DNA from 2 places in the Alcaligenes sp. LTN-3 genome. Region 2 is predicted to be linked to the other one. Evidence: riboswitches for the same ligand, from Rfam matches in the RefSeq annotation. Region 2 holds a riboswitch; the other holds the start of a gene.
What was found. A riboswitch is a leader RNA that binds a small molecule or an ion and turns the genes downstream of it on or off. The one in region 2 is predicted to bind glycine.
Positions count from the first base shown of each region.

Region 1 (15,640 bases), 330 kb from region 2:
AACTCCTCTCGTCGCCAATGGCTGAGCCGTGTCGGTAAAACCAGTGTGGCTGGCCTGGCCCTGAGCACCTTGCCCGTGTACGCACGCAGCAGTTCGGCCCATGTGATTGTGGTCGGTGGCGGCTTTGGCGGTGCAACGGCTGCCCGCTACTTGAAGCGCGGTGATCCATCCCTGAAAGTGACCTTGATTGAACCGGCCACCACTTTCTACACCTGCCCTTTCACCAATCTGTATCTGGCCGGCTTGCGCCGTTTTGAACAGCAAGGCCACGGCTTTGACGATTTGCGCGCCGCCGGGATTGAGGTCATTCACGACCTGGCCACCGCCGTCGACTCCCAAGCCAAGACCGTGACCCTGGCCAAGGGCCAGAAGCTGTCTTACGACAAGCTGCTGCTCTCGCCCGGTATTGATTTTCGCTGGAACACGCTGGAAGGCTATGACCAGGCCGCTTCCTTGCTGGCCCCGCACGCCTGGAAAGCGGGCGATCAAACCCGTTTGCTGAAAAGCCAGCTCGATGCCATGCCCAATGGCGGCACCTTCATTATGGTGGCCCCCGAAAATCCCTTCCGCTGCCCGCCCGGCCCGTACGAGCGCGCCAGCATGGTGGCTCACTACTTCAAACAGCACAAACCCAAATCCAAGATTCTGATTCTGGATGCCAAAGACGGCTTTTCCAAACAAGGCCTGTTCCAGGACGGCTGGAAACAGGTCTACGGCGACATGATCGAATGGGTGCCCTTTTCCAAAGACGGCAAAGTCGCCCGCGTGGATGCCGTCAAACTAAGCGTAGAGACCGAGTTTGGCGAAATCCACAAGGCCGATGTGCTGAACGTCATCCCACCTCAAAAAGCCGGAGCCATTGCCGAGCAGGCCGGTGTCACCAACGCCAGTGGCTGGGTGCCCATTGACCCGCATACCTTCGAGTCCGAGCAGGTCAAGGACATCTATGTGGTGGGCGATGCCACCATTGCCTCGCCCATGCCCAAGTCGGGTTTCTCGGCCAATACACAGGCCAAGCTGGCAGCGGCTTCCATCATTAATGCCTTAAGCGGCAAGCCTGCGCCCCAGGCTACGCTAAGCAATACCTGCTACAGTCTGATCGCCCCCGACTATGGCATTTCCGTGGGGCACTTGTACGCCTTTGCCGATGACAAGTTGGCCGAAGCCTCCGGCGGGGTCAGCCCCAAAGAAGCCAGCCCGGCCTTCCGTAAGCAAGAAGCCCAGTATGGCGAGGCCTGGTATGCCGCGATCAGTCGTGACATCTGGGGCACCAAAGGCTAAGTGTTCATAACCCGGTCCTAACCAGCAGCGCACATGATGAATACAGAATTTGTACTGTGGGTCAGCTTGGCCATTGGCCTGCTCTTTGGCATTAGCGGCCAGCTCAGTGGTTTTTGCTTTTATCGTGGCTTGACCGAGCGCTGGTCCGGGCGCAGCGGCTACAAGCTTCAGGGCTTTGCCCTGGCGCTGGCCGTGGCCCTGGCCGGAACACAACTGGCCGCAGGCTATGGCCTGATCAGTCTGGACAAGGCCCTGTATCTGAATCCTACTTTTTCCTGGCTGCTGGTGCCACTTGGGGGTGTGCTATTTGGTGCAGGCATGACCCTGGCCAATGGCTGTGGCGCCCGTGCTCTGGTCCTGTTAGGACAAGGCAATCTGCGCTCTTTTGTCGTACTGCTTTGTTTAGGCATCACCGCCTACATCACCTTGACAGGCCTGCTGGCGCCGCTGCGCATCAGCGTGGCCCAAGCCACCAGCGTCACCCTGCCTGCGGTCACCCTGTCTGAAGGTCCCATCCGATCTATTGTGATTGCCCTTATCGTCGCCGCCCTGATCGCTTTTGCCTTGCGGCGCCGACAGGACGGCCAACGCCTGAATGATCTGCTGGCCGGAACATTGATAGGACTGCTGATTGTGGCCGGCTGGCTGACCACGGGCTGGCTGGGCGATGATCCCTTCGAGCCCTTGCCCGTCAGCTCGCTAAGCTTTGTCGCCCCGATTGGTGAAAGCATTCAATACGCCATGATCTCCACCGGCATGAGCCCACGCTTCACCATCCTGATCGTGGTGGGTGTGGTGGTCGGTTCCTTGCTAAGCGCCCTGCTGCGTCGCCGCTGGAAACTGGAAGGTTTTGAGTCGCCCCGCCACATGCTGCGCTCCATGGCAGGCGGAGCCTTAATGGGTGTAGGCGGCGTGCTGGCCCTGGGCTGCACCATCGGCCAGGGTTTAAGCGGCCTGTCCACCTTGTCGGCCACCTCCTTGCTGGCGGTGCTCGGCATTATCGTCGGCGCACGCCTGACCTGGACCCGCCCAACAGCCTGACTCCGTGTTTCAATAAGGGCTTGATTGACGGCCCTTCAGACTGCCCAGGCCACCTCCGTCTGGCATCGCTGATGCGCTCTTATTGAGACTCCCGCAATGCGACAGATCCTGCTTGTTGTCGATGTGCAAAGCTGCTTTTCGCCACCTCCGTGGCTAATTGAAGGCATTAACGCCCTGAGCACCCGCCTGCCTTGCGCAGCCTTGATTGAACTGCACGACGAGTCGCAAACGCCCTTTTCCAGCCAGTTGGGTTGGTGTCCGCCGCGCAGTGATCGTTGTCTGGTCGATGCCAAGCAAATCTTCATCAAACATGGCTACGCCCCTAGCCCGGCCGCGATGGAGTATTTACAGCAATGTCAGGCTGATCGCATTCTGGTCTGCGGCATTCAAACCGATACCTGCGTACTGGCCGCAGGCTTTGCCTTGTTTGATGCGGGGCTGCACCCTACTCTGATTACGGATCTAACGGTCGGCTCGTCCCTGGATCGCTCCGGCGAGCTGGGTATCAAGCTGTGGAAACATCACTTCGGGCGCACAATTCACAGCAGCGAACTGTTGGCTGAACTGGACCAGCCATAAACAGCTCGCTTTCACAGCCTGCGCCTCTTCACACCCATCTGATCCCCCTTCTGTCTACCCTAGCCACAACGCCCCTCACTCGATTCCCAACTCCTGCTGCCCCACTTCCTGAAAACCGCGCCTGCTCCGTGCAAGTACAAGAGCGTGCTAGATGAAAGCTCAACCATCGCGTCCCTGACTAATCATTACGTTTAGCGTAATCATTCAACCATGGGCTTTATTGATAGCCCCATACCGCCACTGATAGGGTCGTTTCCAGAAACCTGCAAAAGGTTCACTTACAAGGAGACGAGACATATGCATTGGCTATCCATTGCCGTATTAGGAGGCATGTTCGTACTGGCAACTGTCTTACCCATCAATATGGGGCTGATTGCTTTTGTAGGCGCTTTTCTGGTGGGTACGCTGGTGGCGAGCATGGGCGCCAAGGAAATCATGGGCGGCTTTCCGGCTGACCTGTTTCTGACCCTGGCCGGTATTACCTATTTGTTCGCGCTGGCTCAAAACAATGGCACGATCAACTGGCTGGTCAGCATGGCCGTGCGGGCTGTACGTGGCCGCATCGCCGCCATTCCCTGGATCATGTTTCTGATCACGGCCGCATTGACCGCTGTCGGTGCCGTCAGCCCAGCCGCCGTTGCCATCATTGCCCCGATTGCGCTGGGCTTTGCTCGCCAGTACGGCATCAACCCGCTCTTGATGGGTTTGCTGGTGATTCATGGCGCCCAAGGGGGCGGCTTCTCCCCGATCAGTATTTATGGCGGCATCACCAACCGTGTGGTCAGCGCCGCCGGTTTGCCCTTGAATGAAATGGCCACCATGATGGCCAGCCTGGGTATCAACCTGGCCGTGTCCATTTTGCTGTTCGTGTGGATGGGTGGTTTGAAGCTGATGCGTCAGAAAGTGGACTTAAGTTCAGCAGACGTAAACGTTGCCCGCGTGGCCCATGGCTCGGGTGGCCCGCAAGTGTTTGGCGACGCTGAAGCCGAGGCCTTGGGCGAAGAGCGCAAGACCGCCCGGAAAAGTCCCGATGCCCTGGTCGAAGCCGGCAATGGTGCCAGCGAGGCCCCGCACTGGTATCGCGTCTTGACCCTGGCAGGCCTGTTTATCCTGGCCGTTCTGACCTTGTTTTTCAAACAGGATATTGGCTTTACCTCGATCACCATCGGTCTGGTACTGACCTTGATGGCCCCCAATCTGCAAAAACGCGCGCTGGGCCAAGTGTCCTGGCCTGAAATCATGCTGATTGTGGGTGTCAGCACCTATGTGGGCGTGATGGAATCCATGGGCACGATTGATTTTGTTGGCCATAGCGTTGCCCAACTGACCTCTCCCTTGATGGCGGCCTTGCTGCTGCTTTTTGTGGGTGCGGTCGTGTCGGCTTTCGCCTCTTCCACCGCCGTGCTGGGTTCGCTGATTCCGCTGGCCGTGCCCTTTTTGCAAGGCGATGGCGGCGTGGGGCCGGTGGGCTTTATTGCAGCCATGGCCGTATCCTCCACCATTGTGGACGTCAGCCCCTTCTCTACCAACGGCGCACTGGTACTGGCCAATGCTCAGGGAGTGTCGCGTGATGCCTTCTTCCGTCAGCTTTTACTGTACGGTGCTGCCGTCACGGTTATTGCCCCAGTCGTCGTCTGGCTGCTGTTTGTGGTGCTCTAAAAACACCTGAGCAAACAGAAAAGTACGGCGGGCCCCGATACCTTGGTAGCCGGGGCCTGTTTAATGGAAATTCTTACCGCATCCATGGGCAGTTCAGGTATAAAGACTCGATCCATTTTCAAGCGAGCCGCACAACATGAGCCTGACAGCAGAATGTGACGACTACTTCAAACAAGTCGAACAAGGCTTGTATGCCGAGCGCTTCGATCAGGAAGTAAACTTGCTCCCCTTCGTTCAGGCCCAAGCCTTCAGCGAACAGTTCAGCGGCCACCCCACGCTGGACGCCCTGGGCGGTCTGATTCTGGACGATCCCGATACCAGCAGTCACCATGTCTGGGTCTGCGAATCCCCACTGGCCGGGCAGGTGTTTTACTTATCCCACGACGACGACAGCCGCATTGTATTCCCGTCTTTGTCAGCCTTTCTGACGGCAGCCCAACAGGCGCTGGAACGGTCTTGTTGCTTGAGTGAGCTGCATCCATCACACACACCCTTGTGTCCTGATCAAACGGGCTTGAGCAATTTCATCACCCATTTGTGCGGGAACGATGAACATGAAGAAATCGCTATCCCGCTCATTCCCAGCCTGGACTTGCAAGACTTTCCTTTGCTAAGAAGGCTGGCCAGCGCCGACAACTTCTTTTTAAGCGAAGTCTTGGCGCAGGAAATCAAAAAACGGCCTCGGGCCGATTTGCTGACCATTGCCGAACTATGCAGTGCCCATCCTCATCCGCAAGCTGCCAAAGCGGGGGTGGCCGCTTTACGTGCGATTAAAGCGCTATAAGCCATAAGATTGGGTAGTAGGGGGGTTATGCCTGCAAAGCCTATTCCCTTCTGCCCCTCCCCGGCGGTCAGTCCTCAGCCTAAGGTACGTCAGCCTGGAGCCGACAAGGTTTACTCCCTTCCAAGTCCCACCAGCCCCCCCCTCAACTGCGCCCTCCCCCCTATGGGAAACGCCAAAACAGCTATGGCGTCGCATTGATTTCTGAATAAAACCTTGAATCCTGGCGAATTCTTACACCGTAATGAGAATGATTGCTATTATTTTGCCGTTGTTTTAAGCCTGATGCCCTCTTTCCTTCTCTGTCACCCGCTTTTCGCGTCCTGAAAAACGCGGCTTGCATGACGAGTGCAGCGTCCAAGAAGAGCGGATTCCATCCGTCACCCGCAGCGGCCAGGCAAGCACGGCTTTTCTCAGTTTTCCAGTTATCAATCCAGCACCCGGAGACGGTGCTGAAGTAGGAGGCGCGTCAGCGTGAAAGAGTCATTTCGCCAATGTATGGCATGGCTGCATACCTGGGTCGGTCTGGTAGTGGGCTGGATCCTGTTTTTCGTCTTCGTCACGGGCACGGCAGGCTATGTAGACGATGAAATCACCCGCTGGATGGAGCCCGAGCGTCCCTTGCCCATGCAAGTTCTACCTGAGCAATCCAGCCAGATGCTGGATCAGGCCCTGACGCAGCTACAAACACATGCCCCGGCAGACTCCAAAGCCTGGACCATTACCCTGCCGCATCAAGCCCTGAACCCACGTGCCACGCACGGGCTGTCCATTGCCTGGGAAGAAATGTCCCAACCCGGTCAGCGTGGCCGTCGCGGGGTCGAGGAACTGGACCCGGTCACCGGCCAGATTCAACCAGAAACAGAACCCCGCGCCACCGCTGGTGGCACGGGTCTGTATCGCATGCACTATGCGCTGCACTACATGCCGTACCCCGTCGCTATCTGGCTGGTCGGTATCTGCACCATGCTGATGCTGTTGGCCGTCATGACGGGCGTGGTGACACACAAAAAGATCTTTACCGACTTTTTCACCTTCAGACCCGGCAAGGGACAACGCTCCTGGCTGGACGCACACAATATCGTCAGCGTGATGTCCCTGCCCTTTTTCCTGATGATTACCTACACGGGCCTGATCTTTTTCATGTCCTTCTATATGCCGACCGGACGAGAGATCATGTATGGCGCAACAGAGGAAGGACGACAAGCTTACTTCCAGGATATTCGCCAGCAAAAACATGACTTCCTGCCCGTCAGCATGCCGCAGGCTCCGTTAAGCGCGATGATGCACAGCGCTGAACAAACCTGGGGCAAGAACAGCATTGCCTCGGTACACATTACGCATCCGGCAGATAGCCAAGCTTATGTAGAACTGCGCCGCACCGGCGTGACGGGCGTGTACTGGACCCGTGCCGAAACCCTGCGCTTTAACGCCATCGATGGCAGCGCCATGAAGCCGGACAACACGAGCAATATCACGGGGGACACACACCGCGTGCTGCTGGCCTTGCACGAAGGCGCATTTGCCGAATGGTGGTTGCGCTGGCTATACCTTATCTCGGGCTTGCTGGGCTGCGCCGTTATTGGAACGGGCCTGGTGCTGTGGACCGTAAAACGCCGCACCCACCATCAAAAGCGCCTGTCCAAAGCCACCGCGCTGAGCGTATCCGAGCGCTTTGATGCGGCGGGCCTGCGTCTGGTGGAAATCCTGAATGCCGGAACCCTGGCCGGTTTGCCGCTAGGTCTGGCCGCCTACTTCTGGGCCAACCGCCTCTTGCCGGTCACTATGGCCGACCGCGCCGCCTGGGAATTTCATGCGCTGTTTCTGGTCTGGGGCTGGTCCTTCCTGTATGCCTGCTGGCGACCCTTGAAGCGCGCCTGGCTGGAACTGCTCTACCTGACAGCCGCCGCCTATGGCCTGATTCCCGTCCTGAACCTGCTGACGACCGACCGCCATCTGGGCGTTACCGTCACCCATGGCGACTGGGGGCTGGCAGGCTTTGACCTGAGCATGCTTGGCCTGGCCGCCATCTTTATCTATATCGCCGTAAAAATGAAACGCAAATGGCACATTGCCAGCCTGTCTAAAAAAACCGCAACCCCTGCCAACTTGCATACTGCGGGAGTGAACGGATGAGTGGACTGACTCCTCGTTACCGCCTGCAAGTGTTGTCGCGCATCGTGGCCGCCACGGTGGGTGGCTACGCCTTGGCAGACGCCGCCACCGTATTGCTGACCTTGCTCTGGCCTTTGCCCAGAGCCCAGGCTGTCCTGGCGGCCAATATGTTGAGCTTTGTCTGGTACACCATCGCCGTCATGTGGGTGTTCAGTACCAAAAGTGCCACTCGCGCCTGGTTGGGCATGGTGCTGCCTACCGCTTTGATCGCCTTGCTCTGCTTTCTGGTGATGCCGGAAGGAGGGCTGCCATGAGCAATACCAGCCTGTGGCTAAATCTGGCCGTATTTATCAGCAGTCTGGCGGGCTTTATCTGCCTGGCCTTGGCCAGCGATCGCCAGGGTGAATTTCTGCTGCATCGCGCGCCTCGCAAGCAGGAAAGGCGGATCTTTCGTTTAATCGGCTGGCCTTTTCTGGCCGTGGCTTGGCTCTTGTGCTGGCAAGGCTGGGGCTGGAGCATCGGCACGGTTGCCTGGCTGGGCTGGCTAACCATGGCCGGCGCCGGACTGACCTTTTACCTGCCCTGGTGGCCTTGGCAGGAAAAGAAACCTGTGCGGGCCAAACCTGCGCCAGTTGCGAAGGCAGCGCCTAAAGCGGCTGGAGTAGGTAACACTGAATCGGCATCACGCATGTCTACACGTAGCCTGGTCTTGGCCAGCAGCCTTCTGGCCATCCCTGCTGCCTTCGTGATTTATCTGACGCAGCAAGGCCCGCAACCTGTCTTTGGCAACAATGCCCTGCAAAGTCAGATTGGTCCGTGGTCGTTTGCACTGGCTGAAACGAATGACCAAGCCCCTATCAGCGGGCCCACCGGCGCACATCGCAAAGCCTTCCAGATTCGCTTTTGCCAAGCCTGCGACCCGCATATACGCCGCGCCTATCTGCAAGTCAGCAAGCCCGAGCCTATGCCTACACCCCGTCAGGCGTTTAACAGCACACGCTGGACACGATCGGTAGAAATTGCCATCCCGCCCAATAGTGAGGTTGAGCATCAACTATGGCTAACTGTAGAAGCCAAGAATGGAGAAATCTACCATCAGGCTTTTGATTTCCACCAGGTATCACCCGTGACAGCGGCTTTCATTGAGCAAATGCCGTAAGCGTGACCTAAACCGAAAGGGCCAAGCATCTTGGTCCTTTTTTTATTTCTACTCAATTCAGATTTTCCACTGATCCTCACTAGTCACTGCTTAAAAATCAAAACACATCAAGAAAACATAAAACCAATAAAGACGTCAGAATAAATACGTCCCAAAATCCGCCCCCTCAATTACTGAAAATCTAAACTCGTAAACAAAGCATCAAATAACTATTTATATAAACAACTTTCCCTGTTTCATCTTTATTTCGCACCCCTGATTTTTAAATTTCATTCAAAGCAGCTAAAAAATTAGCCCACAAATTACTTATAACGCCATCCCAAAAAGCAGCAATTCTTCGCAATTCCAACAAAACCCTGCATCTGACACAAACTGCCACCTTAAGCACATTTCTCACATTTACTATAAAAAAACACCACCCTCAACAAAGGAAAACTTTTGACAGTTGTTTTCCTTTCCTTCAGTGGGTGAACCGTGCTTATCGCTAGAATGCTGCCGTGTTACATCACTAACAGGGCCATATCATGTCTTTAATTAAACGATGCACCGCAGAAACGCTGGGCACTTTCTGGCTGGTCTTTGGGGGCTGCGGAAGTGCGATCTTTGCCGCTGCCTATCCTGAACTGGGAATTGGTTTTGCCGGAGTAGCCTTGGCCTTTGGCCTGACCTTGCTGACCATGTGCTATGCCATTGGCAATATCTCTGGTTGCCACATCAATCCGGCTGTCACGCTGGGGCTGGTCGCTGGCGGACGCTTCCCCGCTCGTGACGCTATTCCCTACATCCTTGCCCAAGTTATCGGCGGCCTGCTGGCCGGCGGCGTTCTGTACCTGATCGCCAGCGGCAAAGCCGGCTTTGATCCCGTGGCAGGCTTTGCCTCCAACGGCTTTGGCGAGCACTCGCCAGGCAATTACAGCCGCAACGCGGCCCTGATCGCAGAAATTGTGCTGACCGCCTTCTTCCTGTTCATCATCATGGGTGCGACTCACAAGCGTGGTCACGCTGGCCTGGCCGGTGTGGCGATTGGTCTGGCGCTGACCTTGATTCACCTGATCAGCATCCCCATCACCAACACCTCCGTGAACCCTGCCCGTTCCACCGGCGTGGCCTTTTTCCAAGGCACCTGGGCCATGGAACAGTTGTGGCTGTTCTGGGTGGCCCCCTTGATTGGTGGTGTGATCGGCGCCTTGGTGTATCGCTTTTTACATGCCAACGACGAGTAAGCAACACTGACATCGGCATGCAGAACAAAAGAGCCGCATCGTCTGGAACAAGGCAGCCTGCCCGATTCAAGACAATGCGGCTCTGTGCAAAGGGCGCATCCTTGGTGACGTCACGGCAAAATGTCCAGCACAAACCCCACTGACAAACAAGAACCATTCTCATCAATCACCTACAGGTTAACGATAGTAGTCATCGCTTTTTACCTGTCTATACAATAGCGACGTCAATAACGGTTCAGGTGAGAGTCTTCACCTTGATGAAGCGCCGACGGAGCAACGACCCCGGAATCTCTCAGGCAAAAGAATCTTGAACCCTTGACGTTCTGGAGAGAGGCACATCAGTGCCCACCGAAGGGGACCGTCGCCCGCCGATGGATAAGCTCTCAGGTAAACGGACAGAGGGGGTACAAAGGCCATATGGTCTTTGTCCACCTATTTGTCCGGAGCCTATTTATGAGCAGATAGTCAGGCGCCTTGTCTGACCGCCTGGCACACCACCCCTTTATTCCCATTTTTATTCGCACGCAGGTCTGTTTTGGCATTTCATGTCGTCAGAACAAGGAGGACTGCTGTGCGCTCCCTACTTTATGTAGATCGGCATCAAGAAAACCGTTCTTGAGGACGGGTTGTGCCCATTGTTTTCTCGCAGCACAGTCATAATTACGCATTTGAACGAAAAAAAACTAGGAGTACAGTGTGTCTCAGCAACATTCATCTGGACTGCAACGCTCGTTGAAAAACCGGCATCTGCAACTGATAGCCATTGGAGGCGCTATCGGTACCGGGCTATTTATGGGATCAGGCCGCACCATTAGTCTGGCCGGACCCTCGGTCTTGTTTACCTACATGATCATCGGCTTCTTTTTATTTTTTGTTATGCGGGCAATGGGAGAATTGCTCCTGCATAACCTGGAATACAAATCTTTTGTGGATTTTTCCGCCGATATTCTCGGGCCCACCATGGGCTACTTTCTAGGCTGGAGTTACTGGTTCTGCTGGGTAGTTATTGGCATTGCCGATATTGTCGCCATTACCGGCTATACCCAATTCTGGTGGCCGGACATTCCACTGTGGCTACCCGGTCTGGCTTGTATTGCCTTTTTGCTGATCTTTAACCTGCTGTCGGCCAAATTGTTTGGCGAGCTCGAGTTCTGGTTTGCCCTGGTCAAGATCATTGCCATCGTGGCACTGATTGGTGTGGGCGCGTACCTGCTGTTTACCGGCTTTGTGGGCCCAACCGGCGAAAAAGCCAGCCTGACCCATTTATGGGATCGCGGCGGGATGTTCCCCAATGGTTTGAATGGTTTCTTTGCCGCTTTCCAGATCGCCATCTTTGCTTTTGTGGGTATCGAACTGGTGGGTACCGCCTCGGCTGAAACGGCTGACCCTGCCAAGAACCTGCCCAAAGCCATCAACAAGATTCCGGTTCGCGTGATTGTGTTTTACGTGTTGGCCCTGACCGCCATCATGACCGTCACCCCTTGGGATATTGTCGCGCCCAACAAGAGTCCGTTTGTAAATATGTTCTTGCTGATTGGCGTAGGTGCAGCAGCGGCCATCATTAACTTTGTGGTGCTGACCTCGGCCCTGTCGTCCGCCAATAGCGGCATGTTCTCCACGGGCCGCATGTTGTACGGTCTGTCCAAGAACAAGCTGGCTCCCGAAGCCTTCAGCCAACTGTCGCGTAACGGTACTCCCCGCAATGGTCTGATCTATTCGTGCGCCCTTTTGCTGTCCAGCCTGTTCCTGCTATACGCAGAAGGCGATGTGATGCGTGTGTTCACAATTGTGACCACCGTGGCCAGCATCTGCTTTATCTTTGTCTGGGCCGTGATCCTGATCACCTACCTGAAGTACCGCCGGGTTCGTCCTGAGGCACACGCTGCATCAAGCTACAAAATGCCCTTTGCCATTCCCATGTGCTATCTGACTCTGGTGTTCTTTGCCTTTGCGCTGTACCTGTTCAGCCAGGAAGAAGAAACCCTGATCGGCCTGATTGCCACACCTTTCTGGTTCCTGGCTCTGCTTATTTGCCTGCCTTTCTACAAGAAACGCATGAAACAAGATCTGGCCCTGAGTCTGGCGACGCAAAGCGTACGCTAAACCAAGCAGGACACAGCACAGTGCGCCCCCGCACTGTGCTGCCGCCACCGGGACTGGCCGTACTGCTGGACCTGTGTGTTTACTCGGTCCGGGCTGCCCCTTCTGGCTCGCCCCCCTTCGCCACATACAAAGTCTGACTGGGGAAGGCAAAATCGGCACCGTGCTGCTGCACAATATCAATAATCTTCAAATACACATCCTGCTGAATGCCCAACCACTCGGCCCACTGAGTTGTTTTGGTAAAGCAATACACCATGATGTTCAGTGATGAGTCTGCAAAGGCATTGAAATAGACCAGCGTCGTCTGTGTCTGATCAATATCAGGGTGTTGAGCCAGCATCTGGCCAATATCATCCACAATACCGCGCAGCTTGCCGGCATCCTCATACCTCAACCCCACCTCGGTATTGATCCGCCGATTCGTCATGCGCCCCGGGTTTTCCACACTGATGGAAGAAAACAAGGAGTTGGGCACATAAAGCGGCCGTTTATCAAACGTCATGATCTTGGTCAGGCGCCAACCAATCTCAACCACCGTCCCTTCAATATTGCGATCAGGCGAACGTATCCAGTCGCCAATCTTGAACTGACGATCAAAGTACAACATGGCACCGGAGAAGACATTGCTCAAAATATCCTTGCCTGCCATACCGATCGCAATGCCGCCGATACCGCCAAAGGCCAACAGTCCGGACATACTTAATCCGAAGTGCTCGCCAAAAAACAGCAACATGAGAACAAATGCGCCGAACTTCAACACCCGTGCAATCAGGCGTGCCGAGGTCGGATCCCGCCCTTTGCTAAGCTGCGTTTTCTCCAGACGGTTGATCAACAGCGACAACGTATGCATCAACACCGCCGCTGCCGTCAGCACAGCCACAAAATCGACCATGCGCGGTGTCACCAACGTCACGTGGTAATCGGCAATAGCCATGTTTACGTACTGGCGGGCAACCGCAATGGCGCCGTACAACAAGCCCAACTGCACGATTTGCGCGATGACATTGTGCGACCACTTGCGCCGACGATGTCTCATAAAAGCCAGAATAAATGCCGCCAGCAAGCAGGCCAGAAAGATCCCCATACCTGTCAGGTATTTGATCAACAAGGTGTGATCCTGCACTTTTCCTCCGATTGCGCCGTCCTTGGCCAAGCGATTATAACGAGTTAGGTTTACGTAAGGGTAAACCCACGTTGTGACAGGGCTTGCCTTGCTCATAGACTAAACCGTCAGTCTGAAACAATAACAATTCGCGCCAAAGGAAAACGATGGTTTTAAAGGCTATTGACTCACTCAATGAATTCATCGGCAAAATCCTCTCATTTATCGCCATTATTTTTGCCACCATTATTATTTATGAAGTGTTCATGCGATATGTGCTCAATCAGCCTACCCGATGGACATTTGATGCCACCAAACAGCTCTACGGTTTTTACTTTTTGATGTTGGGCGCCTATGCCCTCAAGCATCAATCTCATGTCCGCGTTGACCTGCTGATCCAAAAGTTTTCCCCTACCGCTCGCAAATGGACTGAGCTTGCGGGCTACCTCATTTTCTTCTTCCCCTTCGCCTGGGTATTTCTGACTCGCAGCTATGAGTTTGCCATGCGTTCTTTGGCCCAAGGTGAAACGACCTACGGCGCCGTTCAACTGCCCGTTTACCCACTGAAGATTTCCATGGTGGTGGCTGCCGCCCTGTTGCTGATTCAAGGTATTGCCGAGGTAATCCGTCTGCTGACCCAAAAGGAGCCCGGCCATCATGACGCCTGAGTTGATTGCACTGCTGATGGGTGGCCTGCTGTTGCTGGGCCTATTCATGGGCCATCCCTTGGCTTTCGTTCTGGGTGGAACAGCCGTTATTGGTACGCTCATTGCCGGCAAACCCATGGTCTTGGGCATTGTCGTCAACCGCATCTATGGCGATGTTCTGGACAACTACACGCTGATCGCCATTCCCTTGTTCATCTTGATGGCCCGCTTTCTGTCCGACTCGGAAGTCACGGACAAGATGTTCGAGGCCTTGCGACTCTTGATGTCGCGGGTGCGCGGTGGCCTGGCACTTGCCGTTGTTTTTCTCTCCATTTTGCTGGCGGCGACCACCGGCATTATCGGCGCCTCTATCACCGTCACCGGCATGATGGCATTACGCCCCATGCTGAAATATGGCTATTGCCCCAAGCTGACCACCGGCGTGATCGCCGCCTCGGGGTGCCTGGGCATTTTGATCCCACCGTCCATCATGCTGATCCTGATGGCCAGCTACTCACCGCTGTCCATTGGCGAGCTGTTTGCAGGCGCCCTGATTCCAGGCGTGCTACTGGGTTTGCTCTATGCCGCCTGGGTCGTCTTTATTGCCTGGCGACACCCCGAACGAGCCCCGTCCGTCGAGCCGGAAGAACAGATCTCAAAACCGGCCTTGATCAAAATGTTGCTCCTGGAGGCCGTCCCGCCTATTTTCCTGATTCTGGGTATTTTGGGCTCGATGCTAGCGGGTATTGCAACGGCCACAGAGGCATCAGCCATCGGGGTCTTGCTGTCCTTGCTGATCGTCATTTTCCGCGGCAAATTCCAGTGGCGCACCTTCTTTAATGCCCTGTATGAAACGGGTCGCACCTCGGCCATGATCCTGTTCATTGTGGTCGGTGCCACGGCGTTTACCGGAGTGTTCAACATTACGGGCGGACTGGGTGCGGTCCAGGACATCATGCGCGGCCTGGATATGGAGCCCTGGCTGCTGATCGTGGTGATGCTGCTGATTGTCTTTATCCTGGGCTGTTTCCTGGACTGGACGGGTATTGTGCTGCTGTCCTTCCCCATTCTGTTGCCCATCGTTCAGGAAATGGGAGTCAGTCTGCTGTGGTTTGTTGTTTTGGTTGCTGTTGTGTTGCAAACCTCATTCCTGACCCCTCCTTTTGGATACGCCCTGTTTTATCTGCGTGCCATTACCCCTCCCTCAGTCAAAACTACGGAAATTATTACGGGGGTTATTCCGTTTATTTTCCTGGTCATTCTCATGTGTATATTGATAGCCATTTTCCCCAATCTGGTCACATGGCTACCACACGTGCTGTACGGCAGTTAATACAACTAGGAGACACCATGAAGCCAACAAAAAAGATACTCACCGCACTGACCACGGCCGCTCTACTCAGCATGACAGGCCTTAGCCAGGCAGCCCCTCAAAAATGGACAATGACCAGCACCTGGCCCGCCTCCATCGAATTAGTGGAGATGGACAAAAAGTGGGTCGAGCTTGCCAATAAGCTGGTCGGCGACGAGCTGAAAATTGAATTTTTTGAAGGCGGCTCTCTTGTCCCAACCGGTGAGGTCTTTAGCGCGGTAGAGTCCGGCACCATTCAGGCCGGTGCCGACTGGCCCGGCTATTGGGCAGGCCGTAACCCAGCCTTCTCCCCGCTGGCCACGCACTCGAGCTTGTTCAATGCCATTGACTATGCCAACTGGATCAAAGAATGGGGCGGTGCAGAGCTCTATAACGAGATTTACGGTAAATACGGCATGGTCTATCTGCCCTATGCCATTACCAATAATGAGTCGGGCTTTCGCACCAACACCCCCATTCGTAACCTGGAAGAGCTAAAAGGCAAGCGCCTGCGCTTATCCGGTCTGGAACAAGGTCAGGTGCTGGAGAAAATCGGCGGCACCCAGGTATCGATGGCCGGCCAGGAGCTGTATCAATCG
Region 1 covers NZ_JCAPDN010000001.1:150,186-165,825, reverse strand. The annotation lists gene AC6I6N_RS00765 (NAD(P)/FAD-dependent oxidoreductase) at 1-1,281, shown strand, start outside; gene AC6I6N_RS00760 (YeeE/YedE family protein) at 1,315-2,322, shown strand; gene AC6I6N_RS00755 (isochorismatase family protein) at 2,419-2,901, shown strand; gene AC6I6N_RS00750 (SLC13 family permease) at 3,199-4,560, shown strand; gene AC6I6N_RS00745 (hypothetical protein) at 4,697-5,344, shown strand; gene AC6I6N_RS00740 (PepSY-associated TM helix domain-containing protein) at 5,816-7,477, shown strand; gene AC6I6N_RS00735 (DUF3649 domain-containing protein) at 7,474-7,770, shown strand; gene AC6I6N_RS00730 (DUF3325 domain-containing protein) at 7,767-8,615, shown strand; gene aqpZ (aquaporin Z) at 9,140-9,838, shown strand; glycine riboswitch at 10,067-10,156, shown strand; gene AC6I6N_RS00720 (amino acid permease) at 10,535-11,941, shown strand; gene AC6I6N_RS00715 (mechanosensitive ion channel family protein) at 12,021-13,064, opposite strand; gene AC6I6N_RS00710 (TRAP transporter small permease subunit) at 13,211-13,711, shown strand; gene AC6I6N_RS00705 (TRAP transporter large permease) at 13,701-15,023, shown strand; gene dctP (TRAP transporter substrate-binding protein DctP) at 15,041-15,640, shown strand, end outside.
Region 1: another riboswitch for glycine. It lies ahead of AC6I6N_RS00720 (amino acid permease); the one in region 2 lies ahead of AC6I6N_RS02305 (D-amino acid dehydrogenase).

Region 2 (15,640 bases):
CGCTTTCGGGAGTCGAAGTAAATGAAATACCGCAAGCTGGGCAATACAGACCTGGACGTCAGCCTGATTGGTTTGGGCACCATGACGTACGGGGAACAGAACAGCGAGGCCGATGCGCACGCTCAACTGGATCTTGCCCTGGAACTGGGTGTGAATCTGGTGGATACCGCCGAGATGTACCCTGTTCCCCCCATGGCGGCCACGCAAGGTTTGACCGAGCAATATATCGGCACCTGGCTGGCTAAAACCGGCCGCCGCAAGGACATTGTTCTGGCCAGCAAAATTGCCGGTCCCCAACGTGACCCCAAGCGCCCTGGTCATATCCGCAATGGCGGCACCAGCCTGGATCGCAAGAATCTGGAACAAGCCCTGCATGACAGCCTGCGTCGGTTGCAAACAGACTATCTGGACCTGTATCAATTGCACTGGCCAGATCGCAGTACGGTGACGTTTGGACAGCGTAGCTACCCGTGGAAAGAAGAAGACACCATCCCTATCGAAGAGACCCTCTCGGTACTGGACGAGTTTGTGCGTCAAGGCAAGGTGCGTCACATCGGTGTGTCCAATGAAACGCCTTGGGGTGTCTCACGCTTTCTGGAGTTGTCTCGCTCGCGCTCCCTGCCTTTGATTGCCACCATCCAGAACCCCTACAACTTGCTGAACCGCGTGTTTGAAGAAGGTCTGTCCGAATTCTGCCGTTATGAAGGTCTAGGTCTGCTGGCGTATTCGCCATTGGCGATGGGTGTGTTGACGGGTAAATATGACAACGGCGCTCGCCCCGAAAAAGGACGTTTGACCTTGTACAACCGCTTTACCCGCTACGATGCACCGCGTGCCCGTGAAGCCGCGCTGGCCTACAACGAGCTGGCTCGCGAATACGGTTTGACGCCCACTCAATTGGCCCTGGCCTGGGTGAATCAGCAAGCCTTTACCAGCAGCAATCTGATCGGTGCGACCACACTGGAACAACTGCGCGAGAACATCGCCAGTGCGGATGTTCAACTGAACGATGAGCTGATCGCCAAGATCAACGCGATTCATCACCACACACCGAATCCCGCGCCTTAACAGGATCTCCCCCTGCTTTGGGCACATAAACCCAAAGCAGGGCACCCCTCTTTTTTATTCCTCTGTTCCGTTCTTGCGCTTGCACAATGCTGATTTTTTATTTATGCTCAAAAAAAGCATAACAAGAGAGACATACGATTTCTCGTTCAGAAATTCCCATTTCCCATTTTTTTCATCCATTTATGCTCAAAATGAGCATCAAGGACAAACATGATACAGCGCTATCCCATTGATGTCTGCCAGCCGGACTCTCAGGATGCTTTGAGTCGTCAAATCACCTGGCACGACGTCCCTCCCAAACTCAGCGTGCAAAGCGATAAAGCCGCGCTGAAGCAAGCCTTGGCCAAGCAGTTGAAGGAGCAAGACGCCGTGCTGGTCGCCCACTATTACACGGACCCCGATATTCAGGATCTAGCCTTGGAGACTGGCGGCTGCGTGGGTGACTCCCTGGAGATGGCGCGCTTTGGGCAGGAGCATACGGCCAGCACAGTGTTGGTGGCCGGCGTGGGTTTCATGGCCGAATCGGCCAAGATTTTGAGCCCTGAAAAACGTGTGTTGGCTGTACATGACGAGGCGACGTGTTCGCTGGATCTGGGTTGCGCCCCCGAGGATTTCAAGCAGTTTTGTGCTGCGCATCCAGACCGGGAAGTGGTGGTGTATGCCAATACCAGCGCAGCCGTCAAAGCACAGGCGGATTGGGTTGTGACGTCCTCCATCGCCCTGGACATCGTGCGGCATTTACACGCACAAGGGAAAAAGATTCTGTGGGCACCGGATCGTCATTTGGGCTCCTATATCCAAAAACAAACCGGTGCAGATATGCTGCTCTGGCAAGGCTCATGCCTGGTGCATGACGAATTCAAGGCCGATGGTTTGAAGGCTTTGATGAGTGAGCACCCCGATGCCCAGGTTCTGGTTCATCCCGAATCACCCGCTTCTGTTGTTGCGCTGGCGGATGTGGTTGGCTCGACAACGCAGCTACTGCGCGCTGCCATCAATCATCCTGCCGACACCTTTATCGTCGCCACCGATCAAGGGATTGTGCATGCCATGCGCCAGCAGGCGCCGGGCAAAACCTTTCTGGCAGCACCAACTGCGGGCGAGAGTGCCACCTGCAAAAGCTGTGCCTATTGCCCCTGGATGGCGTTGAACAGTCTGGAGGCTTTGCGTCAACGTCTCAGTCAACCAGGCCCTGGTATTCAAGTGGCCCCCGATCTACGTGAGGGCGCACGACGCTCCTTGCAACGCATGATGGATTTTGCGGCTGCTCAGCAAAGCAATTTACGCGTCAGTGCGGACTTGGCCGAGCACAGCCAGCAATTCCAACATGTAGGAGCCGCTTAATGCATTCAGGCTCAACACAGACGCAGGTGCTGATCATCGGTGCGGGGCTGGCAGGCACCAGTCTGGCCCTGTCCTTGCCTTCCTCGATGCATGTCACTTTACTCAGTAGCGCCCCCGTTCCTTGCGGGGCCAGCCCGATGGCCTTGGGTGGTCTGGCGGCTGTGCTCAGTGCCCAAGACAGCCTGGAACAACACATTGAAGACACACTGGAAGCCGGCGCTCGGCACTCGGATAAGGAGGCAGTACGAGGGATTTTGCAAGCCGCGCCAGATGCAGTGCATTGGCTACTGGAAAGGCAGGTGCCTCTGGACAGAACCGAAGATGGCCAATTGCATCTGACCCGTGAGGGTGGGCACAGTCGGCGGCGCATCGTGCATGCGGCCGATGCCAGCGGCTACGCCATCATGCAGGCTTTGGCTCCTCAATTGGCTAAAGCCCCTCATGTTCAGCAGCGTACAGACTGTCTGGCATTGACTCTGCGCCGCAACGAACAAGGCGCAGTGGCTGGCGTGGATATTTACGACAAACACACCCACCGCTACGAAACCATTTTGGCGGACCATGTCGTGCTGGCAACAGGCGGGCTGGGCAGCCTGTATGCGCACAGCACCAATCCCGATAGCGCCTTGGGCGAAGGGGTTGCCTTAGCCTGGCGCGTAGGCGCTGCCATACGGGATCTGGAATTTGTGCAGTTTCATCCGACCTGCCTGCATGCAGAGGGTCCGACCTTTTTGCTGACTGAGGCCTTGCGTGGTGAGGGTGGTCATTTACTGGACAAGCAAGGCCGCCGCTTCATGCCAGCTTACGACGCCAGAGGGGAACTAGCCCCACGCGATATTGTGTCGCGCGCTATTGCCGCACATATGCGGCAAGAAGGCAGTAGCCATGTCTGGCTGAATGTACGCCATCTTGGTGCGGATACCTTACAGCAGCATTTCCCCAAAGCCCTGGAAGAAGGTTTATGCCGGGGCCTGGACTTACGTCGGGACTGGGTGCCGGTTGCGCCTGCCGCGCACTACAGTTGCGGGGGAATTCAAACAGACATGTCAGGCCGCACGACGGTGCCTGGTCTATATGCCGTGGGGGAAGTAGCCTGCACAGGTTTACATGGGGCAAATCGCTTGGCCAGCAACTCTTTGCTGGAGTGCGTCGTCATGGGGCGGGCGGCGGCCGAGGCGATTGCTAGAAGCAAGAGGACCCAGCGTTCAGCTTTGGTCCCGGAGACAGATGCTGCAACTACAAGTTCGATTTCAAGTTCATGTTCATACACAAACTCAAATCCAAGTTCCAGTTCACAGGCTAATGTCGGCCCCCATTGGGGTTTGGGTTTGAACTCTAGTTCGAGCTCGAATCCACGCCCCTCCCTTATGACAGCCACGGCAGCCGATGCACTGGAAAACGCAATCATCGCCAACAACGACAAAGCTTGCCAATATGACGGAAACAATAGCTATAGCAACGGCAGCCATAAAAACCACAGCTCATCCACCAACAATCCCCCTTCTCTGCCCGCCTTGCGCAACTTAATGCAAGAGCATGTCGGCTTGCTACGCAATCACCTAGGACTGCTTCAGGCCTTGCACACCCTGGACCATTGGCGCGGGCAAATTAGCCTTCTGCCCCCCAGCCTGGATCAACGGACCCTCAGCCTGCAACTGGACACCGCCTGGCTGCTTACCCGGGCCGCCCTGGATCGACCACGCAGTCTGGGTGCGCATTACCGCCTGGACTAAGTCCATAAAGAAACAAGCACCGGTCGGGAATCAACGACATGTCGGGCCCACATTAAGCGAAAAAGTAAGTAATAACTCGGTATCAAGGACCGGCAGTCTCAACAATTTTCCGGGCTTAGCCAACAATTGCATCTATCCATAGAAATCCCCCAAGCGCTGCATGCAGCTCCCGGTTTACCCTGATTGCAAACTTTTGTAAGCACAGCTACTGTAGTTGCGTCACTACAGGCGGTATGAAAGAGACCTGTTCAGTCAGGCGCCGACGGAGCAACCACCCCGGAATCTCTCAGGCAAAAGGATCGTACCAGCCCGACACTCTGGAGAGCGGCGCATGACGCCCACCGAAGGAGCCCAGCCTGAAACATCGGTTGGATAAACTCTCAGGTCACAGGACAGATGGGGTATTGCCACTACTCGGTGGTAATTCACCTGTCAGGAGCCTGTTATGTCGCATATTGCCGTCATTGGCGCCGGTATTTCCGGAATCACCACCGCCTACGCCCTCAGCTTGAAAGGCTATCAAGTTACCGTTATCGACCGCCTGCGCTACCCCGCCATGGAAACCTCGTTTGCCAACGGCGGGCAGTTATCCGCGTGCAATGCCGAGGTCTGGAACAGCCGCAGCACCATACTCAAGGGCTTGAAGTGGATGATGCGCAAAGACGCCCCGCTGCTGTTCAACCCCAAGCCAAGCTGGCACAAATACAGTTGGATGGCACAGTTTGTAGGCGCGATTTCCGGTTACGAGCGCAACACCGTGGACACCGTCAAGCTGGCCATTACCGCCCGCGAGAATCTGTACCAATGGGCCAAGGACGAAAACATTGATTTCGACCTAGAACAGCGCGGTATTCTGCACATTTACCACACCCCCGGCGGCTTTGAGTCTGGCAAGAAAGTCAGCCAACTGCTGCAAAAAGGCGGTCTGGAGCGCCGAACCGTTACCAACGAGGAAATCCACCAGATTGAACCTGCCTTGCAAGGCACCTATTACGGCGGGTTCTTTACGCCTTCGGACGCCACGGGTGATATTCACAAATACACACGCGGTCTGGCCGATGCCTGCGCCAAACGCGGCGTGAAGTTCCTGCAAGATACAGAAGTTCTGGGTATTGATTGTGGCCCACCACACCGTATCCAGCTGCGTACCGGTGAAGGCGCTGAAGCCCACACCCATACGCTGTCTGTCGATTCCTTGGTGGTGTGCGCTGGCGTAGGCAGCCGTCACTTGGCCCATATGCTGGGCGACTACATCAATATCTACCCCGTCAAAGGCTATTCGATTTCGGTGTATCTGGATACGCCCGAAGCCCAACATGCCGCCCCTTGGGTCAGCTTGCTGGACGAAGAAGCCAAGATTGTGACCAGCCGCCTGGGCAAAGATCGTCTGCGCGTGGCCGGTACGGCGGAATACAACGGTGCCAACAAGGACATTCGCGCCGACCGTATCGCCCCGCTGACCAACTGGACCCGCCGCAACTTCCACGATGCCGCGACCGATCGTGTTGTACCGTGGGCTGGTTTGCGTCCCATGATGCCGGACATGATGCCGCGCGTAAAAGCAGGCAGCCGCCCGGGCGTGTACTACAACACTGGCCACGGCCACCTAGGTTGGACGCTGTCAGCGGCCACCGCGCAGATCATTACCGAGGTCATTGCGCAGAACGAGCGTCAGTCCGCACCTGCTCAATTTGCCACCAGTCCGGCAGCAACTGCTGCACCCGCCGCTGCCCATAGCGCTCGTCCAGCAGATACACAAAACCTTGATCCTGTTCATCACGAATCACACGACCCGCGGCCTGTGTAATCTTGCGTAGTCCCGGATACAGATAGGTATAGTCATAGGCCCGCCGCTCCCCAAAGAGCCGGGCCATGACTTGCCGCACCGACTCATTGGCCGGGTTGAATTGCGGCAAACCCAGGGTGGCAATAAAAGCACCGATCAAGCGTTTGCCGGGTAAATCTACCCCTTCTGAAAACGCCCCTCCCAGCACTGCCAAACCTACTCCCGTTCCGTCCAGCGTAAAGCGGTCCAGAAACTGCGTTCTTTGCAGATCGCTCATGCCCGGCTGCTGATGCCAAAGCGGCATATCCGGCCAGCGCTCCTGCAAGGCCTGGCTAACTTGCTCCAGATAGTCAAAACTGCTCAAGAACAAAAGATAGTTGCCCGGCTGCTCCTGGTAGGCCTGCCCGACAATGTCGCAGACCCCGCCCAGGCTCTGGGCCCGGTCAGCATAGCGCGTGGACAGGCCAGCATATTGGCGTACCCGTAGTTGCTCGGCCCGATACGGCGATGCCACGTTCAACTCAGCTGTACTTGGCGGCAAACCCAAGACATCACGATAAAACTGTGAGGGATTCATGGTGCCGGAGAACAGCACCACACCATGCGCGTCGCCATAGCGTTCAGCCAGAAACGGAGCAGGCACAATATTGCGCAGGTTCAGGAGCACACCATCGCGCTGCGCCAAAATATCGAATAAGGAATGCGAGCCGAACTGTCCGGCCAGGTCCACAAAGTACAGCAGCTCAAAATAAAACTGCAGCAAGGGGCTGTCTTGCGGCATGGGGTTCTCAGCCACATAGGCCCCTAAGCGGGCAGCCAGATAGTCGCACTGTTCGAGCAGATCCTCCGGGATTTTTTCCAGCCCCCATTGATCGCCCCCTTCCTCGGGTATCAAATCCTCCATCAAGCGAGTCAATGGCGTGAAATGACGCTTCAAGGCCGAAGGCGCGGCTTTACGCGCCATGCGCAACTGCGCTTGCGAGAAGGACGCGGAATACATGGAACGGGCGCGTTCTACCAAGTTGTGTGCTTCGTCCACCAGAACAGCGCTGCGCCATTGCTGAACCAGAGTCTGGCTATACAGCACCGCATGTGTGTCGAAAAAATAGTTGTAGTCGCCCACAATGGCGTCCGCCCAACGCAGCATTTCCTGGCTCAAGTAATAGGGGCAGACCTGGTGTTTGCTAGCCACTTCTTGCAAGCGCTGGCTAGTTAGCATGGGTTGCTCCAGAGCTTGCTGACGGGCCGCAGGAAGCCGGTCGTAAAAGCCTTCGGCCAGAGGGCAGGATTGGCCATGGCAGGCTTTATCCGGATTGGGGCACTGCTTGTCGCGGGCCACCATTTCCAGCACCCGCCACGCGCCCTCACCTTCTGGGTTTAAACGCTGCAAGGCGTCCAAGGCCATTTGCCGACCCGAATTTTTAGCCGTCAGATAAAAGAGCTTATCCAGTCCCGCCTCCGGCATGGCTTTCAGGCCGGGAAATACGACTGCCAAGGTTTTGCCGATACCGGTTGGCGCTTGGGCTAACAGGCACTGTGCATCGCGCTGAGCCCGGAACGCGGCTACGGCCAGTTGCCGCTGACCCGCACGAAACTGATCAAAGGGAAATTGCAAAGCAGTACAAGCTTGATCACGCGCCAGCCGATGCTTTTGCTCCTGCCGCCCCCACTCAAGATACAAGCGGCATTGCTGCTCAAAAAAGGCCCACAGATCCGCGCGCCCCAGGTATTCAGAGACACTGGTTTCTTTGTGCTTGTCCACGTGGTAATACACCACGCTGACGGTCATTCCCGGCAAATCGCGCGCCTGGCAAAGCATGGCCGCATAGACTTTGGCTTGCGCCTGGTGCAGGCGTCTATGGTGCTCGGGAATGGCATCAAAAGCACCTCGATAGGTTTTCAGCTCTTCCAGACAATTGCTGACGGGATCAAACCCATCGGCTCGACCACGCACCACTAGCCCTTCCATCTCATAGGACAGCGGCACTTCGGCTTCATAGTGCTCGGGGCGACGCAGCTTTAACTGCTGGTGGCCCAGGATACCTTCCTGTGCCGTGGCCGCAGGTGTAAAGCGCAGGTCCAGATCCCCGCTGCGGGCGGTAAATTCACATAAGGCGCGTACGCCGACCGTCCAGGCTTTCATGTGGATTCAGGCCGAGTCACATAGCAGACACGCGCAGGGATGGCGTGCTGCTCGAAATAACTGAGCCAACGCCGCTGGTTGTCCTGCAAGCGGTCTCCGGGGCCTTTTACCTCAATCAATTCATAGCTTTGCTGGGTAGGCATGAAGCGCACCAAGTCCGGCAGGCCGGAACGGTTATCCCGCCAATCCTGCAAGATACGCTTGAACACCAGTTGTAAGTGCTGGGCGGGGATGCAATGCAAGGCCTGCTCGATCAAGGTTTCATCCAAGGCAGGCCAGATCAGCAAGGGGCACTGTATGCCACGCTTTTCCTGCCAGCGTTGCCAGATCACGGTTTTATAGTCTGCGCCGTCCAGCACACTCAAAGACTGCTCAAACAAATTTTGCCTGCGCGATACAAAGTCCGGGTTACCCCAATCGGCTGGACAAGCTTGATAGGGGTGGAAAAACGCACCAGGCAAGGGAGCAAAAATAGCCTCCCAGCTCAACAAGCCCAATAAGGCCGGGAACAAGGCATTTTCTACGTAAAACACAGGTGCCAAGGGGCTGTCCCAATGAGCCAGCACCTGCGATTCGACCCGATTGCCGTCATCGAACAAAACCAGATCACTGCGTTGTGTGCGGCTTGCGGGTTTATTGGAAGGCGAGCTGGGCGGAGCGTCTACCGCCAGTTTGCGACGCATGCGAGGCAACATACGCAGCAACTTCTGGGTTTCGCTTTCATTTTCGGGCTGGTTCCACGCCTGACAAAACAAGGGCCAGGCACCTTGATGATTCTCCTGACGCTCCAATACCCGCAATTGGCGGTAACGGGCTCCCGGCCAGCTTGTCTGCAAATACGCTTGTTCGGCTAAGGCCCACCAATGTTGACGTTCGGCTTGCTGGCCTAGCTGGAACAGGGTTTTTGCCTTACGTCGTTGCAGCCAGTCGCTGTCAGTCTCAACTGCTTGAACGGCGGCAAAGCGCTGTATCCAAAGATCGGGGTCGGCCTCATCCTGTGCGTCTCGCAGCTCGGACAAGGTTTCATACAAGCGCACGTCCTCATTGTGGCGAAACGCCCGACTGGCCTGATCCAGAACCACGGTTTCGTAGCGATACAGGCCCAGATCGCTCATCACAAACTCGGACCAGTCCTGATAATGGTTGCCAAAGAACAGCAACTGCAAACGCTGTGCCCAATGCATGACTTGCGGTGATAGGCGCAGTGTGGGAGCTTGCAGGACTGGATCGGCACACCACTGCGTAAAAGGCCGAGCCTGTTCACCGTGAGCCTGCCCAATCCATTCCAGATAGTCCGATTTGCGCCCGGCGGCTGGCAGATCACTGAACAAGCGACGCAGCTCGGGCACCGTATGGACGGCAAACAAGGTTTCCAGATCCAGCTCAGGATCGGTTTCTATTAGCTCGCAAGCCGCCAGCTCTTGCACTGCCGCATCCAGGTTTTCGATCTCGGCATAACGCAACTTGTCGATACGAAACACCGGGCCTTTACGCATCAGCAAGCGCACCAACAGGGCTTGTGCAGGCTGGGAAGCATGCACAAAACGATGGCCGCACTGGACGTGTTCAGGCTCCAGCAGGTCGGAACTGGTGTGTTGTACCCACTGCAAAACCTGATGGAAATTATGCAGATAGTAAAAAGGAGGAAGCTCGGGCGGGGTCATAAGCAGGCTGTGTATATATCCAGCTACTTTAGCACTCCTTCAAGCCTGGCGCGACTCCAACAAGCGCATCCAGTCGCGCAACAAGGTATCCAGACTTTGCCGCTGCGTGGCATCCAGACCTTCCAGCAAATTTTCTTCATTGGCCAAATGGTCCACCACAACCGCATCCACACAGGCCAGACCCGCCGGGCTCAAACGCACCAGAATACGGCGGGCATCTTCCGGGTCGGCAATGCGTTCGATCAAGCCCTGCTTTTCCAGGCCCTGTAAACGATGCGTCATAGTGCCGGAGCTGACCATCAAGGTGGAAAACAAAGCGGTGGGTGCCAAGGTGTACGGCGGGCCGGAGCGGCGCAGGCTGGCCAGCACATCAAACTCGCCCAACTGCAGGCCGTGACGTCTAAAGTTGTCGCTCATCTGTTTTTGGACCAGTTGGAAGCAGCGCGTCATGCGGCCCAACAAGGCCATGGCGTCCAGGTTCTGCAAGTCTGGCCGCTGTTCGCGCCACTGATTGATGATCAGGTCTACCGCGTCGTGTTCTTCGCTCATGATCTCTCGATTTCGATATTTATCTTGATATTAAGATAAATCATCCCTACACTGGCATTTATCTCGACATCAAGATACTTTTATCATGAACCGACTTTCTCTCTGGCTGGTGACGGCCTTGACCGCATTAGGCCCCGCCATCTGGGGTTCCACCTACATTGTGACCACCGAAATCCTACCGCCCGATCGCCCTTTCATCGCGGCCTTTTTGCGCTGCTTTCCCGCTGGCGTGATGCTGCTCTTGTGGAGCCGACGCATGCCTGCCCGAGGTGATTGGGGGCGTACCCTGATTCTGGCGGCCTTGAATATTGGCGCATTTCAGGCGCTGTTATTCGTTGCGGCTTACCGCTTGCCGGGTGGTTTGGCCGCCGTCGTAGGAGCAGCTCAACCCTTGGTGGTGATTGCCCTGGCCTGGGCGTTAGAAGGTAAACGCCCTGTCACCCTGGCCTTGGTCGCTTGTGTGATCGGCATCATCGGCATGGGTATTTTGCTACTTTCGCCAGAGAGCCAATGGGATACCTGGGGCATGGTCGCGGCCATTGTCGGGGCCTTGTGCATGGCCATGGGCACCTACTTGTCGCACCGCTGGCGTAGTGGCATGCCGATTCTGGCTTTCACGGCCTGGCAATTGATGTTGGGCGGTTTGATGCTTGCCCCTCTGGCCTTATGGCTGGACCCACCACTGGACAACTCCTTGAGCGGCGTACAAATCGGCGGCTACCTCTACCTGTGTCTGGTCGGTGCGCTGCTGGCCTATACCCTGTGGTTCCGCGGGATTGCCGTCTTGCCCTCTGTGGCCGTGTCCTCGCTGGGCCTGCTCAGTCCGCTGACCGCCGTGATTCTGGGATGGCTGATTTTAGGTCAGGCCATGACAGGCTCCAGCCTGCTGGGCATTATTTTGGTGATGGGCAGTGTGCTGGCAGTACAGTGGATCAGCAATCGCCCGGCCAAATAAATATCGTGCGCCCATAAAAATAGCGCCCCTTTTAACGATCTGGATGGGCGCGTAAGAGAGTTCACTATCTTGCTACTCCGTTAGAAGCAGCAAGATAGTGACTAATAGCGTTCTTGCAGGACTTGGGCTAAATCTGTCGCAAAGCGCTGGGCGTCTTTAGCATTCAGATTCGCAAAACTGACACGCAAGCCTTGAGCAGGACTGCTCACACCAAAGACTTGTCCGGATCGCACCAGCCAGCCACGTGCAGCCAATCCCGCCAATACCGGCTCGGCTTCCCGATCCAGCGGAATCCACAGATTGAAGCCTTCCTCGCTATCCCAAAAAGGAATGCTCTGCTTTTTCAAGGCGTGCATCAAGTCGGCGCGAGCCTGCACATAGGCAGCTTGCGCAACACGAGTCTGCGCCTTGATCTCGGCATCCGTCAGCCCATGAACCACCATTTGCTGTAAAAGATGGCTGACCCATTGCGCCCCCGAAGCCAAACGTTGCGACAAGCGTTCGCTGGTTTGCAGATCCGACGCCACCAGAGCCACGCGCAAATCCGGCCCCAGACCCTTGGACACTGAACGAATCAAAGCCCAGCGCAAATGATCGGCAGGAATCACGTTTCGGTAAGGGCTGCTGGCCAGCATCCAGAAGTGGTCGTCAATCATCAACAGCAATTCGGGATACTGCTTCAGAATTTGCTCGATCTGCTTGGCACGAGCACGGCTCAGTGAGCATCCCGTGGGGTTGTGCGCACGTGGTGTCAAGATCAAAGCGCGCAGGCCATCCTCCAAAGCGGCTTGCAGCGAGGCCGGCACAATCCCCTCGCTATCGACCTCAATACCCACTGGCTTGTAGCCCAGCGTATGCACCGAGTTGATGCTGTTCAGATAGCCAGGATCTTCAATCCCGACTTTATCGCCCGCCAGCAAAAAGGCTTGCAGCAAACGCTCGATTGCATCGACCGCACCGTAGCTGACGTGATAATCGGTGTCTGGCGGTGTGTCTTTATGAAACACCTGCTGACACACGGCACGCAACTCAGGCACCAGAGGGTCCGCACCGTACAGAGCCTGGGTTTGACCGCGTACCCCAGCCGTCAATTGGGTGGGCGCAGGCAAATAGCCCAGCGCCGGATTGCCGCTGGCCAAATCCTGCAAGGCCGAGCTGGCGCCATGCCCTTCGCGTGCCAGCTCCCGGATCGCCTCACGGATCCGTGTGCCACGACGTCCTTGTGCATCGGCCACCCCGGCCGAGACCAGGCGCTTGTATGCCAGGGCTACCGTATTCCGGTTCAATCCCAGTGTTTGAGCCAGCTCGCGTACCGGCGGCAAAATCTGGCCCGGAGCAATTCGCCCCAGTGCCACTTGCTGTCGGATATCATCGAAAAGTTCCTTCGCGTTGCTTCCCTGGATATTCATTTTGACCTATGACATAATAGTTTATGCGCGACCCGCAGGGTCGAGTTTATCTTTTTTTTCTTCCTTACTGGTGCGCCATGTCCGAATCCGCCCCTGATCTACTTCACACCGAGCATTATCCCACCTCCACCAGTGTAGAGGCATTTCGGGAACGCATTGCCCTGGTACAACAAAGAATTGATGCTGCCTGCGTACGCTATGGGCGTGCTGCTGGCGATGTCCGTTTACTTACTGTCAGCAAAACCTTCGGGATTGACCGCATCCGCCTGGCCTACCAGGCCGGTTGTCGCTTATTGGGCGAGAACAAGGTGCAGGAAGCCGAAGGCAAGTACGAAGCGCTACGCGAAGAACTGCCAGATTTGGAATGGGCTGTTATTGGACACCTGCAAAGCAATAAAGCCAAGTCCGTTGCGCGCTTTGCCTCTGAATTTCATGCGTTGGACAAGCTCAAGACCGCTGAAGCGCTGGACCGCCGTCTACAAATTGAAGGCCGCAGCCTGGACGTCTTCGTGCAAGTAAACACCTCCAGCGAAGACAGCAAGTTCGGTTTGCCACCCGAAGAAGTACACGCTTTCGTGCGCGAATTGCCACAATTTTCTGCCTTGAAAGTCAAAGGTCTGATGACCTTGGCTTTGATGGACGCCGATCCGGAGCGGGTACGGCCCTGCTTTGCCCTGCTGCGCAATTTGCGTGATCAACTGCGCAACGACATTGCCCACGCTGAAAACATTCGTGAACTATCCATGGGTATGTCGGGTGACTATGAAGTCGCCATTTCCGAAGGCTCCACCATTGTGCGCGTTGGCCAAGCCATTTTTGGTGCACGCGCCACGCCCAACAACTTTTACTGGCCCGTCTCCGATACGGCAACAACATCATGAATCCATTACGCCTGATCCTGCGCCAAAACGGTAAAGAAGTCGGACATTTTGAATCCAGCCCCTGCTGCCCGCCCGAACAACTGATTGCCGTGGCTCGCCACCTGATGACGCTGCCTGACAGCGAGCTGGAACTGCAACAAGCCAAAGGCGAGCACCGTATTTTGGATAGCGGCCCGCACGGCTTGCGCGTTCTGAGCGCACAGGTTCTATACGAAACCGCTGATTTGCAAGCCTGGTTGCAGCAAGGCAGCAAGGTTTCTGCCTGATCCTGATCAGTGGTCGGCCACAAACCCGTCACTGCGGTTCGTCAAAGCGGCGTTCTCAAGACGCCGCAACTATAAAAAACCATACCCGGCCAAGAGCCGGGTATGGTTTTTGTGTTTCAGCCTGCAGGAACAAACAGCAACTTAGCGGTTCACCTGCTTGGCAGGCAAGGCGTATGCCAACAAGCAGCTCACCATCAAACTACCGGCAAACAGCCACAAAGCGGCGCTGCCCGAACCGGTCAGGTCGGTAACCCAACCAATCAAGGAGTTACTGACCAGACCGGCAATATTGGCCAAGGAACATGCCAGCGCAAAACCCGTTGCTGCTGCAGTACCTTTCAAGAAGGTAGCCGGCAAGCTGAAAAACACAGGCACAGCACCCATAATCACAGCCGAGGCCACCGTAAAGGCCAGAACAGTCAACCAGGCGTGATGAGCCACAAAAGTACTGGCAACCAAGGCAATCGCACCGATGGTCAGCGGCACGATCAAGTGCCAGCGACGTTCACGGCAACGGTCCGAGCTGGCACCAATCATCAACATGCCTGCTACACCGGCCAGCGAGGGAATCGCCGTCATCAAACCAATCTGGAAGGGGTCTTGCACACCGGCAGCACGAATAAAGGACGGCATCCAGAAACTGATGGAGTACGTGCCTAGCAGAATGGAGAAGTCAATCCCGCCCAGCATCCACACTTTCAGGTTGAAGAAACCATCTTTAAAGCTGTGCTTGACGCCCTTGCCTTCGGCATCGTCGGCAGCCAGATCAGCAGCCAGCCGAGACTTCTCTTCCTTGCTAAGCCACTGCGCAGACTGATAGTTGTTCGGCAAGGCCCAGAAAGTCAGAATACCAAGCAGCACGCTGGGAATCGCTTCCAAAAGAAACAACCACTGCCAACCACGCCAGCCGTTCATGTGATCAAAGTGACCGATAATCCAACCGGACAAAGGACCACCAATCACGCTGGACAGGGGCAAACCGATCATGAACAAGGCAATGATCTTGCCGCGTCGGTAGGTAGGGAACCACAGGGTCAGGTAGTACAGCACACCTGGCAAGAAACCCGCTTCTGCCGCACCCAGCACAAAACGCAGAATGTAGAACTGCGTAGGTGTGGTGACAAACATGGTCAGGCCAGACAAGATGCCCCAAGTAATCATGATGCGGGCAATCCACAGCTTGGCACCGACACGTTCCAAAATCAAATTGCTGGGCACCTCGAACAGGATGTAACCCAGAAAGAACAGCCCGGCCCCCAGGCCGTACGCTGTCTCACTCCATTGCAAATGATCGAGCATTTGCAGCTTGGCAAAACCGACGTTGATGCGGTCCAGATACGCTGCCAAATAACAAAAGCACAGGAATGGGATCAGACGCCAGACGATCTTTTTGTAGAGATCCCCGTTTCCGTCCCGGCCTGCAGGCACCGCCGTGGGACTTTGGATGGATGAATGCACCTTGTATATCTCCAGATAATTATTGGTATGCCTGGTGAACCAGAAAACTGCCTAAAAACAGCGCCTGACAGAACACAGCAGGACCCTGAACACGTCCGCACTCCCCCCATTGGGCTGCAGACTGTTTACGGATGAGAAATGATGTATCAACAGTGACTCCCGACTGCACATGCCCAGCTCTATCCCTATAGAGAGGCCATGCACAGCGGGACCCGATCAGATTGATGCGCTGCACCCGGATCGCTCCCGAGTTCAGCGCAGCGCACGGCTTAGCTGGACTTCAGGTCCTGACCGTACAGGTCGTAGCCGTAAACCCAGGCCGGATCTTCTTGCGTGCGCAAGAAGGTATTGGCGTTGGACACGGACTGAACACGCGTCGCGCGC
Region 2 covers NZ_JCAPDN010000001.1:482,742-498,381, reverse strand. The annotation lists gene AC6I6N_RS02320 (NADP(H)-dependent aldo-keto reductase) at 22-1,068, shown strand; gene nadA (quinolinate synthase NadA) at 1,279-2,412, shown strand; gene nadB (L-aspartate oxidase) at 2,412-4,145, shown strand; glycine riboswitch at 4,370-4,457, shown strand; glycine riboswitch at 4,462-4,542, shown strand; gene AC6I6N_RS02305 (D-amino acid dehydrogenase) at 4,591-5,952, shown strand; partial or broken gene AC6I6N_RS02300 (ATP-dependent DNA helicase) at 5,897-7,273, opposite strand; gene AC6I6N_RS02295 (VRR-NUC domain-containing protein) at 8,071-9,738, opposite strand; gene AC6I6N_RS02290 (MarR family winged helix-turn-helix transcriptional regulator) at 9,778-10,287, opposite strand; gene AC6I6N_RS02285 (DMT family transporter) at 10,373-11,242, shown strand; gene AC6I6N_RS02280 (aminotransferase class I/II-fold pyridoxal phosphate-dependent enzyme) at 11,344-12,651, opposite strand; gene AC6I6N_RS02275 (YggS family pyridoxal phosphate-dependent enzyme) at 12,729-13,532, shown strand; gene AC6I6N_RS02270 (hypothetical protein) at 13,529-13,798, shown strand; gene AC6I6N_RS02265 (MFS transporter) at 13,940-15,256, opposite strand; gene AC6I6N_RS02260 (FAD-dependent monooxygenase) at 15,526-15,640, opposite strand, start outside.